4 regions of the Alteromonas sp. 07-89-2 genome follow, and region 4 is predicted to be linked to each of the others. Evidence: predicted binding sites of a transcription regulator. Region 4 holds the regulator's gene; each other region holds the start of a gene.

Evidence for each region. Region 4 encodes sigma-54, which starts transcription at its own class of promoters, with help from an activator protein. Its sites were predicted from a motif close to GTTGGCACGNNNNTNGNNT; they were not measured.
Region 1: the regulator sigma-54 is predicted to act here: its motif matches at 1,291-1,309, upstream of fliE (flagellar hook-basal body complex protein FliE).
Region 2: the regulator sigma-54 is predicted to act here: its motif matches at 1,762-1,780, upstream of nirB (nitrite reductase large subunit NirB).
Region 3: the regulator sigma-54 is predicted to act here: its motif matches at 2,057-2,075, upstream of glnA (glutamate--ammonia ligase).

The regions. Positions count from the first base shown of each region.
Region 1 covers NZ_VTYM01000021.1:51,111-54,327, reverse strand. The annotation lists gene F0261_RS14030 (sigma-54 dependent transcriptional regulator) at 1-1,134, shown strand, start outside; gene fliE (flagellar hook-basal body complex protein FliE) at 1,376-1,711, shown strand; gene fliF (flagellar basal-body MS-ring/collar protein FliF) at 1,724-3,217, shown strand, end outside.
Region 2 covers NZ_VTYM01000007.1:31,736-34,952, reverse strand. The annotation lists gene F0261_RS06680 (SulP family inorganic anion transporter) at 79-1,644, shown strand; gene nirB (nitrite reductase large subunit NirB) at 1,956-3,217, shown strand, end outside.
Region 3 covers NZ_VTYM01000012.1:88,500-91,716, reverse strand. The annotation lists gene typA (translational GTPase TypA) at 1-1,684, opposite strand, end outside; gene glnA (glutamate--ammonia ligase) at 2,142-3,217, shown strand, end outside.
Region 4 covers NZ_VTYM01000023.1:123,789-127,005, forward strand. The annotation lists gene ptsN (PTS IIA-like nitrogen regulatory protein PtsN) at 1-368, opposite strand, end outside; gene hpf (ribosome hibernation promoting factor) at 382-669, opposite strand; gene F0261_RS14965 (RNA polymerase factor sigma-54) at 700-2,181, opposite strand; gene lptB (LPS export ABC transporter ATP-binding protein) at 2,255-2,980, opposite strand; gene lptA (lipopolysaccharide transport periplasmic protein LptA) at 2,983-3,217, opposite strand, start outside.

The sequences.
Region 1 (3,217 bases), on a different contig from region 4:
ATCAAAACCAAGTACCCCAATATGCCGGTGCTATTGATGACAGCCTATGCCACTATTGATGATGCCGTGCAGGCAATGCGCGATGGCGCAACAGATTATCTATCCAAACCGTTTGCCCCAGAAGTACTGCTTAATTTAGTGGGACGCTACGCGCCTGCACAAAAAATAGAGTCACGCACGCCTATTGTTGCTGACCCTTCAAGCTTGAAGTTACTTGAGCTTTCTCGCAAAGTCGCGAAGTCCGACGCCACTGTGATGGTTATGGGACCAAGCGGTTCGGGTAAAGAAGTGCTGTCTCGCTATATTCACGATCAGTCGCCGCGAAGCGATGCGCCATTTGTCGCCATCAACTGTGCAGCCATACCAGAGAACATGCTAGAAGCGACCTTGTTTGGTTACGAAAAAGGTGCGTTCACTGGCGCAATCCAAGCTTGCCCGGGTAAATTTGAACAAGCCCAAGACGGTACGCTGTTACTTGATGAAATAACCGAGATGGATTTGGCGCTTCAAGCTAAACTGCTACGCGTGTTACAAGAGCGCGAAGTAGAGCGTCTTGGCGGACGTAAAACCGTTAAGCTCAACGTCCGTGTTATTGCTACAAGTAACCGAGATTTGAGAAAAGCAGTGGATGCGGGAGAGTTTAGAGAAGATTTGTACTATCGCTTAAATGTATTCCCTATCGAGTGGCGCCCGCTTTCGGAACGTCCGGGTGATATTGTCCCTCTTTCCGAACACCTGGTTCAGCGTCACGCTAGTTCTCAAGGGCTGGGTACTATCAGGTTAAGCGCAGCAGCACGCAATAAGCTGTCGCAATACAGCTGGCCTGGGAACGTTCGCGAACTAGAAAACGTGGTTCAGCGGGCGCTTATTTTATGTGAACACAATGAAATCGACGCCAGCGATTTAATGATTGACGAAGACATGACGGCACCTGTTGAAACACTGCAAGAGCATGTTGAAGAAAATAGGTTAGGGTCTGAGCTTCGTTACCAAGAACATCAAATTATCCTCGATACATTGGTGTCGTGTAACGGCAAGCGTAAAGATGTGGCAGAAAAGCTCGGCATTAGTCCAAGAACCCTTCGTTACAAATTAGCGCGCATGCGCGAAGACGGTATTGAAGTGCCCGCATAAGGTCGCTTTCTACACTTTCGGTTTCCTCGTCCTTATCCGTCGCCTCTGTAGTAAAGAAGGCGGCGGTTTTTTGTTGCTCACACTAAGTCAAACGCCATAAATTTGGCTAACCCTCTTATTTTTAATTTATCTTATTGATATATATGTCTTTTTAAAGTTGGCAAGCCCTTTGCTAAATCCCCTCTATACATAAGTTATACGCCGATGTTCAGGCGGTCTCGAAAAAGCACTAGGAGTGGTTATGGACGTTAAAGCCAATAGTTTGTATCAAGAAATGCAGAACATGATTGGGCAAACTCGTCTTCAAGTTAATGAGCCTCAACAGCAGCCGCTTAGTGAAGTTAATAGCTCGGCAAGTGATTTCTCGACCATGCTAAAGAATGCGGTAGATGGTGTAAACGGCATGCAGCTCGAATCTAAAGACGCGCAGCAGCGTTTTGAAATGGGCGACCCTAACTTAAGCCTAGCTCAAGTTATGCTGACGAAAGAAAAGGCGGGCATTGCTTTTGAAGCCACTGTTCAAGTACGTAACAAAGTACTTGAAGCCTATAAAACAATAATGAATATGCCGGTGTAGGTGGAGTAGGTTATGGCTGAAGCTACAGGTACAAACCTTACGGTTCCTGATCAAAATCAAGCAGTGGACAATGAGCCAGAAAACAAATCTGGTTTTATGGACACTTTAGGTAGCGCAGATATGATGCGCCAAATGGCCCTTGTGGTTGTTTTGGTAATCTGCGTCGCCATCGCTATTTTTATTCTTATCTGGTCGCAAGAACCTGATTACCGTCCACTTGCGAAAATGGAAACCCAAGAGCTTATTGAAACCCTCGATTATATGGATGCAAACCAAATCGACTATAAGCTTGAAGGCAATATTGTTTACGTAAGAAGTGACGAATTCCAAAACATCCGTTTAGGCATGACCCGCCAAGGGCTAACAAAGGCCTCTGATGCCGGTACCGATATCATTATGCAGGATATGGGGTTTGGTGTGAGCCAGCGTGTTGAGATGGAACGTCTAAAACACGCCCGCGAGCAACAAATCGCGGCTACCATCGAAGATATCGCGAGTATTCAAAAAGCCCGTGTCTTGTTAGCTATGCCTAAAGAGAACGTATTTGCGCGAAGAGAGAAGAAAGCGTCGGCAACCGTTGTGCTAACGGCTAAGCGCGGTGCCGTTATTGCAGGTGAAGAGGTTGATGCTGTTGTCGATATCGTGGCGTCTGCAGTGCAAAACATGGAGCCGTCTAAGGTAACCGTAACAGACAGCAATGGTCGTCTGCTTAACTCAGGCTCTCAAGATTCTATGAGTGCTCGTGCCAGAAAAGAATACGAGATTGAGCGCCAGCGTGAGCAAGAGTACTTAGAAAAAATTGACGCGATACTGATTCCAGTATTGGGCATAGGTAACTACACAGCACAAGCTGACGTTACCATGGACTTTACAGCTATGGAGCAAACACAGCGTAGCTACAACCCCGATTTACCTGCGGTTCGCAGTGAAATGATCATGGAAGAAAACAGCGTAGGTGGCGGTGTTGGCGGTATTCCTGGTGCACTGTCTAATCAGCCTCCGTTAGATTCTAATATTCCAGAAAATGCTGTGGGCGGCAGTCAACCAACTATGCCTGGGCGCACAGCGAAAGAATCAACACGCAACTACGAACTTGATACCACCATCAGTCATACCAAGAAACAGACAGGGGTTATTCGCAGATTAAGTGTATCTGTGGCGGTGGACTATACCCAAGTTGCGGGTGAAGACGGTGCGATGACGCCAACACCGCGTAAACAAGAAGAGATTCTCAACATACGTAGGCTTTTACAGGGCGGCATTGGCTTTGACGTTACCCGTGGTGATTCGTTAGAAGTTGTAAGCGTGCCCTTTACTCGGATGGACGCAGGGGAAATTGAAGACGCGCCTATTTGGGAGCAGCCCGGATTTCTACCAATTCTAAAGCTAGTTGTTGGTGGCTTGGTTATAATAGTGCTTATCATCTTCGTGATTCGTCCTATGCTACGTCGTCTTATTAATCCTGATGAGTCGAACGACGCCGATGAATTTGATGCAGACGAGGGC
Region 2 (3,217 bases), on a different contig from region 4:
ACCTACTTGGTGTTCTGCTTTAACGCGGTGTACGCCATGGTGGGTTGTTGTGTTTAACATCTTAGCTTCTGAGAGAACATGTTCGATTTAATTACCAGTAAAGACAGCAACGTTAAAAACGACGTGCTATCAGGTATTACCGTGGCGCTTGCCTTGGTCCCTGAAGCCGTTGCATTCGCATTTGTGGCCGGCGTAGAACCAATGATTGGTCTTTATGCGGCTTTCATGATGGGCTTAATCACTTCCGCTATTGGTGGCCGACCAGGAATGATTTCTGGTGCTACCGGCGCCATGGCCGTTGTAATGGTGGCACTGGTTGCCCAACACGGTGTGCAGTATTTATTTGCCGCGGTTATTTTGGCTGGTTTACTGCAAATAATGTGCGGTATTTTCAAGCTTGGAAAGTTTATACGACTGGTCCCATATCCGGTAATGCTAGGCTTCGTAAATGGTTTGGCAATTGTTATTTTCCTGGCGCAGTTAGGCCAGTTCAAAGTCACTAACGCGGCCGGTGAGTTGCAGTGGATGGAAGGTACGCTGCTATATTGGATGTTAGGGCTTGTGGCGTTAACTATGGCTATTATCTATTTACTACCAAAGCTAACTAAAGCCGTACCTGCGTCGCTGGTAGCGATTGTTACGGTAACCTTGTTAGTACACGGTCTTGACCTTGAAGCGCGCACTGTAATCGACTTTGTTCGCGATTTGCTACCAGCTGACCAGCGCGATACCGCAACGCTAGCGGGTGAACTTCCTAGCTTTGCTATTCCTATGGTGCCGTTCACCTGGGAAACCTTCATGATCATTTTGCCTACCTCAGTCATTCTTTGCTTGGTTGGTCTTATTGAATCGCTCCTTACCCTTTCATTAATTGATGAAATGACGGACACCCGCGGACGCGGCAACAAAGAATGCGTTGGCCAAGGTGTTGCAAATACCGTAAACGGTTTCTTTGGCGGTATGGGCGGTTGCGCTATGATTGGCCAAAGTATGATTAACATTAACTCTGGTGGCCGTGGCCGCTTGTCTGGTATCACCGCGGCGGTTGTATTATTGGGCTTTATTCTATTTGCTGCTCCGCTAATTGAAATGATTCCTCTCGCTGCCCTTGTTGGCGTTATGTTCGTGGTGGTTATCGCTACATTTGAGTGGGCGTCATTCAGAATTATTCGCGGCGTAAACAAAGAAGATGCGTTCGTACTTTTCCTAGTAACAGGCGTTACCGTTATCGCTGACCTGGCTATTGCAGTTGTTGTGGGTGTTATTGTTTCCGCACTGGTGTTTGCATGGAAACACGCTCGTCATATCGAAGCGAGATCCCATATCGATAACGACGGTTGGAAAGTCTATGAGCTAGACGGCCCGCTGTTCTTCGGCTCGGTATCGCATTTCAAAGACCTGTTTGATATAGCCAACGATCCTAACGATGTAGTTATTGACTTTAAAGACTCTCGCATTTGGGATTCATCAGGTATCGATGCGCTAGATACCCTTGCTGACAAATACGAAGAGCAGGGTAAAAAGCTACACATTCGCCATATCAGTGATGAATGTCGCTCACTGCTTCGCAAGGCCGATAAGTTTGTTGAAATTAACGTGGTTGAAGACCCTCGCTACCGCGTAGCGACGGATAAGCTGGCCTAAGTTATTTGATAGCCTCAATGCACCAAGTGAACACAGTTTTGCGTTTGTTTGGTGCAGTTGTGAAGTCTGAATAATGCTTATTTTGTAGTAAATCAAATAAAAACAATTGCTTACGTTTTTGGCACTGAACTTGGATAGCTATAAACGTAAAGTGTGTTTTGGTGATTTGTGTCAATCGCTGAAAATTGTGTGATTTATAACACTCCGTAAAATGTGTTAGCCGACCTAAACCGTTGGCAAAATAGGCAACGAAGCCCGCATCAACGAAAGTTGAAGCGGGCTTTTTTTTGTCCCGAAAAAAGGGGAATACCATGACTTCATTGGACTCAAAAACGCAAATTGTCGTCGTAGGCAACGGCATGGTGGGGCATCATTTTGTTGAGCAGCTTCACCAAAGCGATGCCAATGTAGAAATAACCGTTTTATGCGGCGAGTCACGCCTTGCGTACGACCGCGTTTATCTGTCGTCTTTTTTTAGCGGCGCGAGTGCTGATGACTTAGCGCTCACTACACCCGCTCAGTACGCCGAGTGGGGCGTAAACGTAGTTACCAATGCCTTGGTTACCGATATAGACCGTGACAATAATAAAGTGACGACTTCTGAAGGGCAGGTGTTTAGCTACGATAAGCTTGTGTTAGCTACGGGCTCATACCCATTTGTGCCACCCATCCCTGGCAACGATCAAGAGCATTGCTTGGTGTACCGTACTATAGACGATCTACTCGCTATTGAAGCTTCAGCAGCGGTGAGCAAAGTAGGGGTTGTTGTCGGTGGTGGGCTGTTGGGTTTAGAAGCCGCTAACGCATTAAAACAAGCCGGTCTAGACACCCACGTGGTAGAGTTTGCCCCGCAGCTTATGGCGGTACAGCTAGACCAAGCTGGTGGTAACGTGCTTAAAGATAAAATCGAAGCATTGGGCGTAATGGTTCACACCCAAAAGGCCACCCAAACTATCGAGGCTGGTGATACCTGCCGCTATAAAATGGTGTTTGCTGACGGCACTGCACTAGAAACTGACATGATTTTATTCTCTGCCGGTATTCGACCTTCCGATCAGCTTGGCAGAAAGTCAGCGCTAACACTGGGTGAGCGCGGCGGTATTGTCATTGATAACCACTGCGTGACGTCTGATCCAAACATTTACGCTGTGGGTGAATGTGCGCTGTGGGATAACAAAATCTTTGGCCTGGTAGCACCTGGCTATACCATGGCGCGCACGGCTGTAAGTCATATAACCGGCGGCGATGCCGAGTTCGCTGGCGCAGATATGAGTACCAAACTCAAGCTAATGGGTGTGGAAGTGGGCTCAATTGGCGATGCTCATGAACGCACAGTCGGTGCGCTTAGCTACACCTATTTAAATCAGCCAGAAGGCGTGTACAAAAAGCTGGTGGTAGATAGCGAGCAAAAGTACGTGCTTGGTGCTGTACTCGTTGGCGATACCAGCGACTACGACACGCTCCTACAGTATGCACTTAATAATATTGAATTACCTGAACACCCAGAAAGCCTAATTCTGCCCTCATCCGATGCTGCACCGGCGCTAGGTGCCGATGCACTACCAGACACCGC
Region 3 (3,217 bases), on a different contig from region 4:
CTAGTGTTTGCGCTTCGTCAGTACCTGATGCACGAACGTTAGTAAGCTGCTTACCTTTAAGGGCGTTTACAGTAAGGTCGTTGTCACGGCTGTGAATACCGATAACCATACCTTCGTACACTTCAACACCGTGACCGATGAATAGACGACCGCGTTCTTGAAGGTTAAACAGAGCGTTAGTTAGTGCTTTACCGTTTGCATTAGCGATTAGAACACCGTTCTTACGCTTACCGATGATACCGCCTTTGTACGGACCATAGTGATCGAACGTGTGATATAGCAAGCCAGAACCCGACGTTAACGTCATGAACTCTGTTTGGAAACCAATTAGGCCACGGCTTGGAATGATAAAGTCGATACGTACACGACCTTTACCATCTGGAGACATGTCAGTCATTTCTGCTTTACGCAGACCAAGCTGTTCCATGATTGAACCCTGGTGCTGTTCTTCACAGTCGATAGTCAGGGTTTCGTATGGTTCTTGCGTTGCGCCGTCAACTTCTTTCAGAATTACTTCTGGACGTGACACTGCAAGCTCGTAACCTTCACGACGCATGTTTTCGATAAGAATACCTAGGTGAAGTTCACCACGACCAGATACGCGGAACTTGTCCGGATCAGGCATTTCTTCAACGCGCAGTGCAACGTTGTGTACTAGTTCGTCTTTAAGGCGCTCTAGAATGTTACGTGACGTTACATACTTACCTTCTTTACCTGCAAACGGCGAGGTGTTTACCTGGAACGTCATGGTTACTGTAGGCTCGTCAACCGTAAGTGGAGGAAGTGCTTCTACAGTGTTGACGTCACAAATGGTGTCAGAGATCTTAAGTTCGCCAAGACCTGTGATTGCAATGATGTCGCCCGCGTGCGCAGATTCAACTTCGTGACGAGCAAGGCCAAGGTAGCCGTAAACTAAGCCTACTTTGCCGTTGCGCTTTTTGCCATCAGCAGTAACAACCGTTACTTGTTGATTTGGCTTAACAGAACCACGCTTAACACGACCTACGCCGATAACACCCACGTATGAGTTGTAGTCAAGCTGAGAGATCTGCATTTGGAATGCGCCGTCGATATCTGCATCAGGAGGAGAAACCTGGTCAACGATAGTTTGGAACAATGCCGTCATATCGTCTTCTTTAGTATCTGCATCTAGTGATGCCCAACCGTTAAGTGCAGACGCATAAACAACTTGGAAATCTAGCTGTTCGTCAGTTGCACCTAGGTTGTCGAATAGGTCGAAAACTTGATCCATAACCCAATCAGGACGCGCACCAGGCTTGTCGATTTTGTTGATAACAACAATTGGCTTAAGACCTTGAGCAAATGCCTTTTGCGTAACGAAACGGGTTTGTGGCATCGGGCCTTCTTGCGCATCTACAAGTAGAAGTACAGAGTCAGCCATCGACATTACACGCTCTACTTCACCACCGAAGTCAGCGTGTCCTGGAGTGTCTACGATGTTGATACGGTAGTCGTTCCAGTTAATCGCTGTGTTCTTAGCTAGGATGGTAATGCCACGTTCTTTCTCGATGTCGTTCGAGTCCATTACGCGCTCTTCTTGCTCGCCTCGAGATTCAAGGGTGCCAGACTGCTGTAACAGTTTGTCTACCAGGGTGGTCTTACCGTGGTCAACGTGGGCGATGATTGCGATGTTACGCAATTTATTAATATCAGTGGTATTCATGCTTATATAGAGCCTGTGTAAATCAACGTCTACTTCAATTCAGTGGAAAGGAGTATGCGTTAGATTTGTTGCAAAAAAATGCAGATAGAAAAATTTGCGCGGATTGTACAGAAAAACCACGACGTTTGCGCATCTTTTTTTTGATGGAAACGAGTTTTATTGGTTTTCAAACACTTGTTCAACAAATAACCAGCCCCGTTGCACCTAATTGATCATATTTGGTGGCTATACGTTACAAAGTAATCTAGGCTGATTGACGTATAAATGAGCACAAGGCGCCATATTGGTGCAATGCTGCATCAATATAGTGCAATTTAATTCAAACGGAAGTGATAGATGCCCGTCTATGCCACAGAAATCGGCACACATATAGATGGCATGATAATCGCTTTCACTTTTGCCACTGTTGGAGTGAAGCTGATCATTCCGCATTTTTACATTAAACCTGGAGGACACGATGTCAGTAGAAAAGGCATTAGAGCTGATTAAAGAAAGTGAAGCGAAGTTTGTAGATTTACGTTTTACCGATACAAAGGGTAAAGAACAACACGTATCTATTCCTGCGAGCGTTGTAGATGAAGAGTTTTTCGAAGAAGGTAAAATGTTCGATGGTTCTTCAATCGCTGGCTGGAAAGGCATCAACGAATCAGACATGGTTCTTCTTCCAGACGCAACAAGCTGCGTAGTTGACCCTTTCGCTGAGGAAACACAAGTAAACATCCGTTGTGACATCGTTGAACCTTCAACAATGGAAGGTTATGAGCGTGACCCTCGTTCAGTTGCTCGTCGTGCAGAAGAATTCCTAAAATCAACTGGCATCGGTGACACATGTTTCTTCGGCCCAGAGCCAGAGTTTTTCCTTTTTGATGACGTACGCTTCCACACTGACATGGCGGGCTCTTTCTACAAGATTGACTCTTCTGAAGCTAAGTGGAACTCTGGCGAAGAGTTTGAAGGCGGCAACATGGCACACCGCCCAGGCGTTAAAGGCGGTTACTTCCCAGTACCACCAGTGGACTCTGCGCACGATATCCGTGCTGCAATGTGCCTAGTTATGGAAGAAATGGGCCTTGTTATCGAAGCGCACCACCACGAAGTGGCAACTGCTGGCCAAAACGAAATTGCTTGCGAATTTAACACGCTAGTTAAGAAAGCTGACGAAATTCAAGTTTACAAGTATGTAGTTCACAACGTTGCACACGCATACGGACAAACCGCTACCTTTATGCCTAAGCCGCTTGTTGGCGACAATGGTTCTGGTATGCACTGCCACCAATCTATCTCTAAAGATGGCGTAAACATCTTCGCGGGTGACAAGTACGCAGGCCTTTCTGAAGAAGCACTTTACTACATCGGTGGTATTATCAAGCACGCGCGTGCAATCAACGCGTTTGCTAACGCTTCAACTAACTCATACAAGCGTCTAGTTCCTGGATTCGAAGCACCGGTAATGCTTGCATACTCTGCACGTAACCGTTCTGCGTCTATTCGTATTCCTCACGTAACTAGCGATAAAGCGCGTCGTATCGAAGT
Region 4 (3,217 bases):
TTACCAGCCACGGTGGCCAGCGTTTGAAGGTGTCCTTCGGTCTGTTCCTCAGGAACGAGTAGCGCAAAAAAGATGTCTACGGGTTTCTCGTCAAGGGCGTCGAAGTCAATTGCTGGCGTGCTGGTTACAACAATGGCAATCACTTTCTCGAGGCCCGGCAGGCGTCCATGGGGCAGGGCGATACCATTGCCAATGCCTGTACTACCCATACGCTCTCGAGCCATCAAACTGTTGAGTACCGTTGCCTGATCAATGTTCTCGTTTTGCTTGGCAGCGATATCAGCGATGATCTCAAGAATTCGCTTTTTACTATTACACTGAACCGCACACTCGGTGCGGTCCAGACTTACGATGGCTTGTATATCCATGCTTAATTAACTACTAATGTTTTTTCAGTTTTTCCTTATGCTTGATTACCTGCCGGTCGAGTTTATCAACCATGCTGTCAATCGCCGCATACATGTCGGTATTTTCTGAGGATGCGAATACTTCAGCGCCACTTAAATGAACGGTCGCCTCGGCTTTTTGATTTAATTTTTCAACGTTCAGGATGACATGCACATTAGAAATGTGATCAAAGTGACGTTCAAGTTTGCTGAACTTCGTATCGACATAATTACGCAAAGAGTCGGTGATTTCGACATGATGACCAGTAAGGTTGATTTGCATATTTCGTCTTCCTTATATTATTAAGCCCGATTAAATAAGGCTTTTGCGTTGGTTCGACGGCGGGATCGACAACGATTCCCGGTACTTTGCTATTGTTCGCCGGGCAACTTTAATGCCTTGTTCGGCCAACAATGAAGCAATCTTGCTATCACTTAGCGGCTTGCTAGGCTTTTCAGCGGCCACTAATTTCTTGATCAATGCACGAATCGCTGTAGATGAACATTCACCACCAGACTCTGTTGCAACGTGGCTTGAGAAGAAATACTTCAATTCGAAGATTCCACGTGGCGTATGCATGTACTTTTGCGTTGTCACTCGCGAAATAGTGGATTCGTGCATATCTACCATTTCTGCGACATCATTTAGCACCATTGGTTTCATCATTTCCGGGCCGTGCTCAAAAAAGCCCATTTGCTGCTGCACAATGCAGTTTGCAACCTTCATTAAGGTTTCGTTACGAGATTCAAGGCTCTTTATGAACCACTTAGCCTCTTGCATGTGTGAGCGGATGAATTGTGAATCGCTACTATTCTTGGCACGGCGACTCATTGCAGCGTATTGTTGATTTACGCTTAACTTAGGCAGACTGTCGGGGTTCAGCTCAACCACCCAACGGCCATTTTTCTTGGTTACTGAGACATCAGGAATAACGTACTCAGGCTCTTTAGTAACTAAAGCACTACCTGGGCGAGGATTCAAGGTTTGCAGTAAACGCATTGCCTCGCGTAGCTGATCTTCTTTCAATCGGCTTTTACGCATAAGCGTACGATAGTCTTTGCTGCTCAGTAAGTCAGAGTACTCTTCAATCAGTTGCTTTGCTTCAGCAAGCCACGGTGTGTCTTCTGAAAACTGGCGCAATTGCACCATCAAACATTCTTGTGGAGAGCGTGAGCCAGAACCAATAGGGTCAAACATCTGAATGCGCTTAAGCACACATTCTATTTCGTCCATTTCAATCGGCTCTTCCATATCATCATCGTTAACCGCTTCTAAAATATCATCAAGGGTAACGGTTAAATAACCTGACTCGTCGATAGAGTCGATGATTGCTGTAGCGATTGCGCGATCGGTATCCGAGAAATGGGTAAGGCGCATTTGCCAAAGAAGGTGTTCTTGAATATCTTCAGTAGTCTCACCTTGGAAGATTTGCTCGTCGTCATTGGATGGACCCGGAGCAGGCGAAGATGAAGCAGAGTAGTATTCGTCCCATGTGCTGTCGATTGGCAGCTCATCGGGAAGATCGTTTTTCTCAAGTGCATCGCCGGCTTCTAGTGTGTCACTAGATGCAGAAGCAGTGGCCTCAGAGCCGCTGTCATCGTTGTCGATATTGTTCTTTTCTAGTTGCGGCTCGTCGTTACCTTCTTCAACTTCTAATAGCGGATTAGAATCGAGCGCTTCTTGGATCTCTTGTTGAAGATCAAGTGTAGAAAGCTGCAGCAGTTTAATGGCCTGCTGAAGCTGTGGTGTCATGGTAAGTTGTTGGCTAAATTTTAGCTGTAAAGATGGTTTCATCTACGTCTTATTTAAATGCTCTAAATTGAATATACCAGAGCGAAACTGAAAAATGGCAATTCGGTTACATTAACTATAGCCTGAATTGTTCGCCTAGGTATACATCCCTTACTTTTTGATTACTTAAAACCTGTTCCGCCGTTCCTTGCGCAATAAGCTCGCCATGACTCACAATGTACGCCTTTTCACAAACATCCAATGTCTCTCGTACGTTATGGTCTGTGATAAGGATTCCAATACCCCTATCGCGAAGATGTTGTATTATCTTCTTTATATCATTAACTGATATTGGATCAACACCAGCAAATGGTTCGTCTAACAAAATAAATTGCGGTTTTGCTGCCAGAGCGCGGGCAATCTCAACGCGACGGCGTTCGCCCCCTGACAAACTCATCCCCGTACTATTACGTATATGGTTAATATTAAATTCATCAAGTAGCGCATCTGCTTCTTCTTCTTGCTGTTGTGAATTTAAATCTTTACGGGTTTGCAAAATGGCCATGATATTTTCATGCACTGTGAGTTTTCTGAAAATAGAGGCTTCCTGCGGTAGGTAGCCAATTCCGCGGCGTGCACGCTCGTGCATGGGCTGATGAGTTAGCTCATTGTCGTCGATTTCAATCTTGCCTTTATCCAGATTCACTAAACCAACAATCATGTAAAATGTGGTGGTCTTACCAGCGCCATTTGGGCCAAGAAGACCAACAATTTGACCCGTTGAGACAGACAGACTTACATCTCGAACAACCTGTCTTGACTTGTAAGCCTTAGCAAGATTTTTAGCGCTCAAAGTTGCCATTGCTATTCATTGCCCTCGTTGTCTTTTTTGTCTTTCTTAGACGAAGTTTTGCGAATGGTCTCAGGTGTGAATACTGTGGTCACTCGACCCTCACCATCCTTACCTGCTCCGCCAGTCGCTAGCAATTGCTCGGTAATCATATCGAACGTGATGTTGTCACCCTGTACTTTACTGGTGTCTTGTTTCAACTCTGCGTTTCCGGCAAGAGAAATCGTTCGGTTCACCACTTCATAGCGT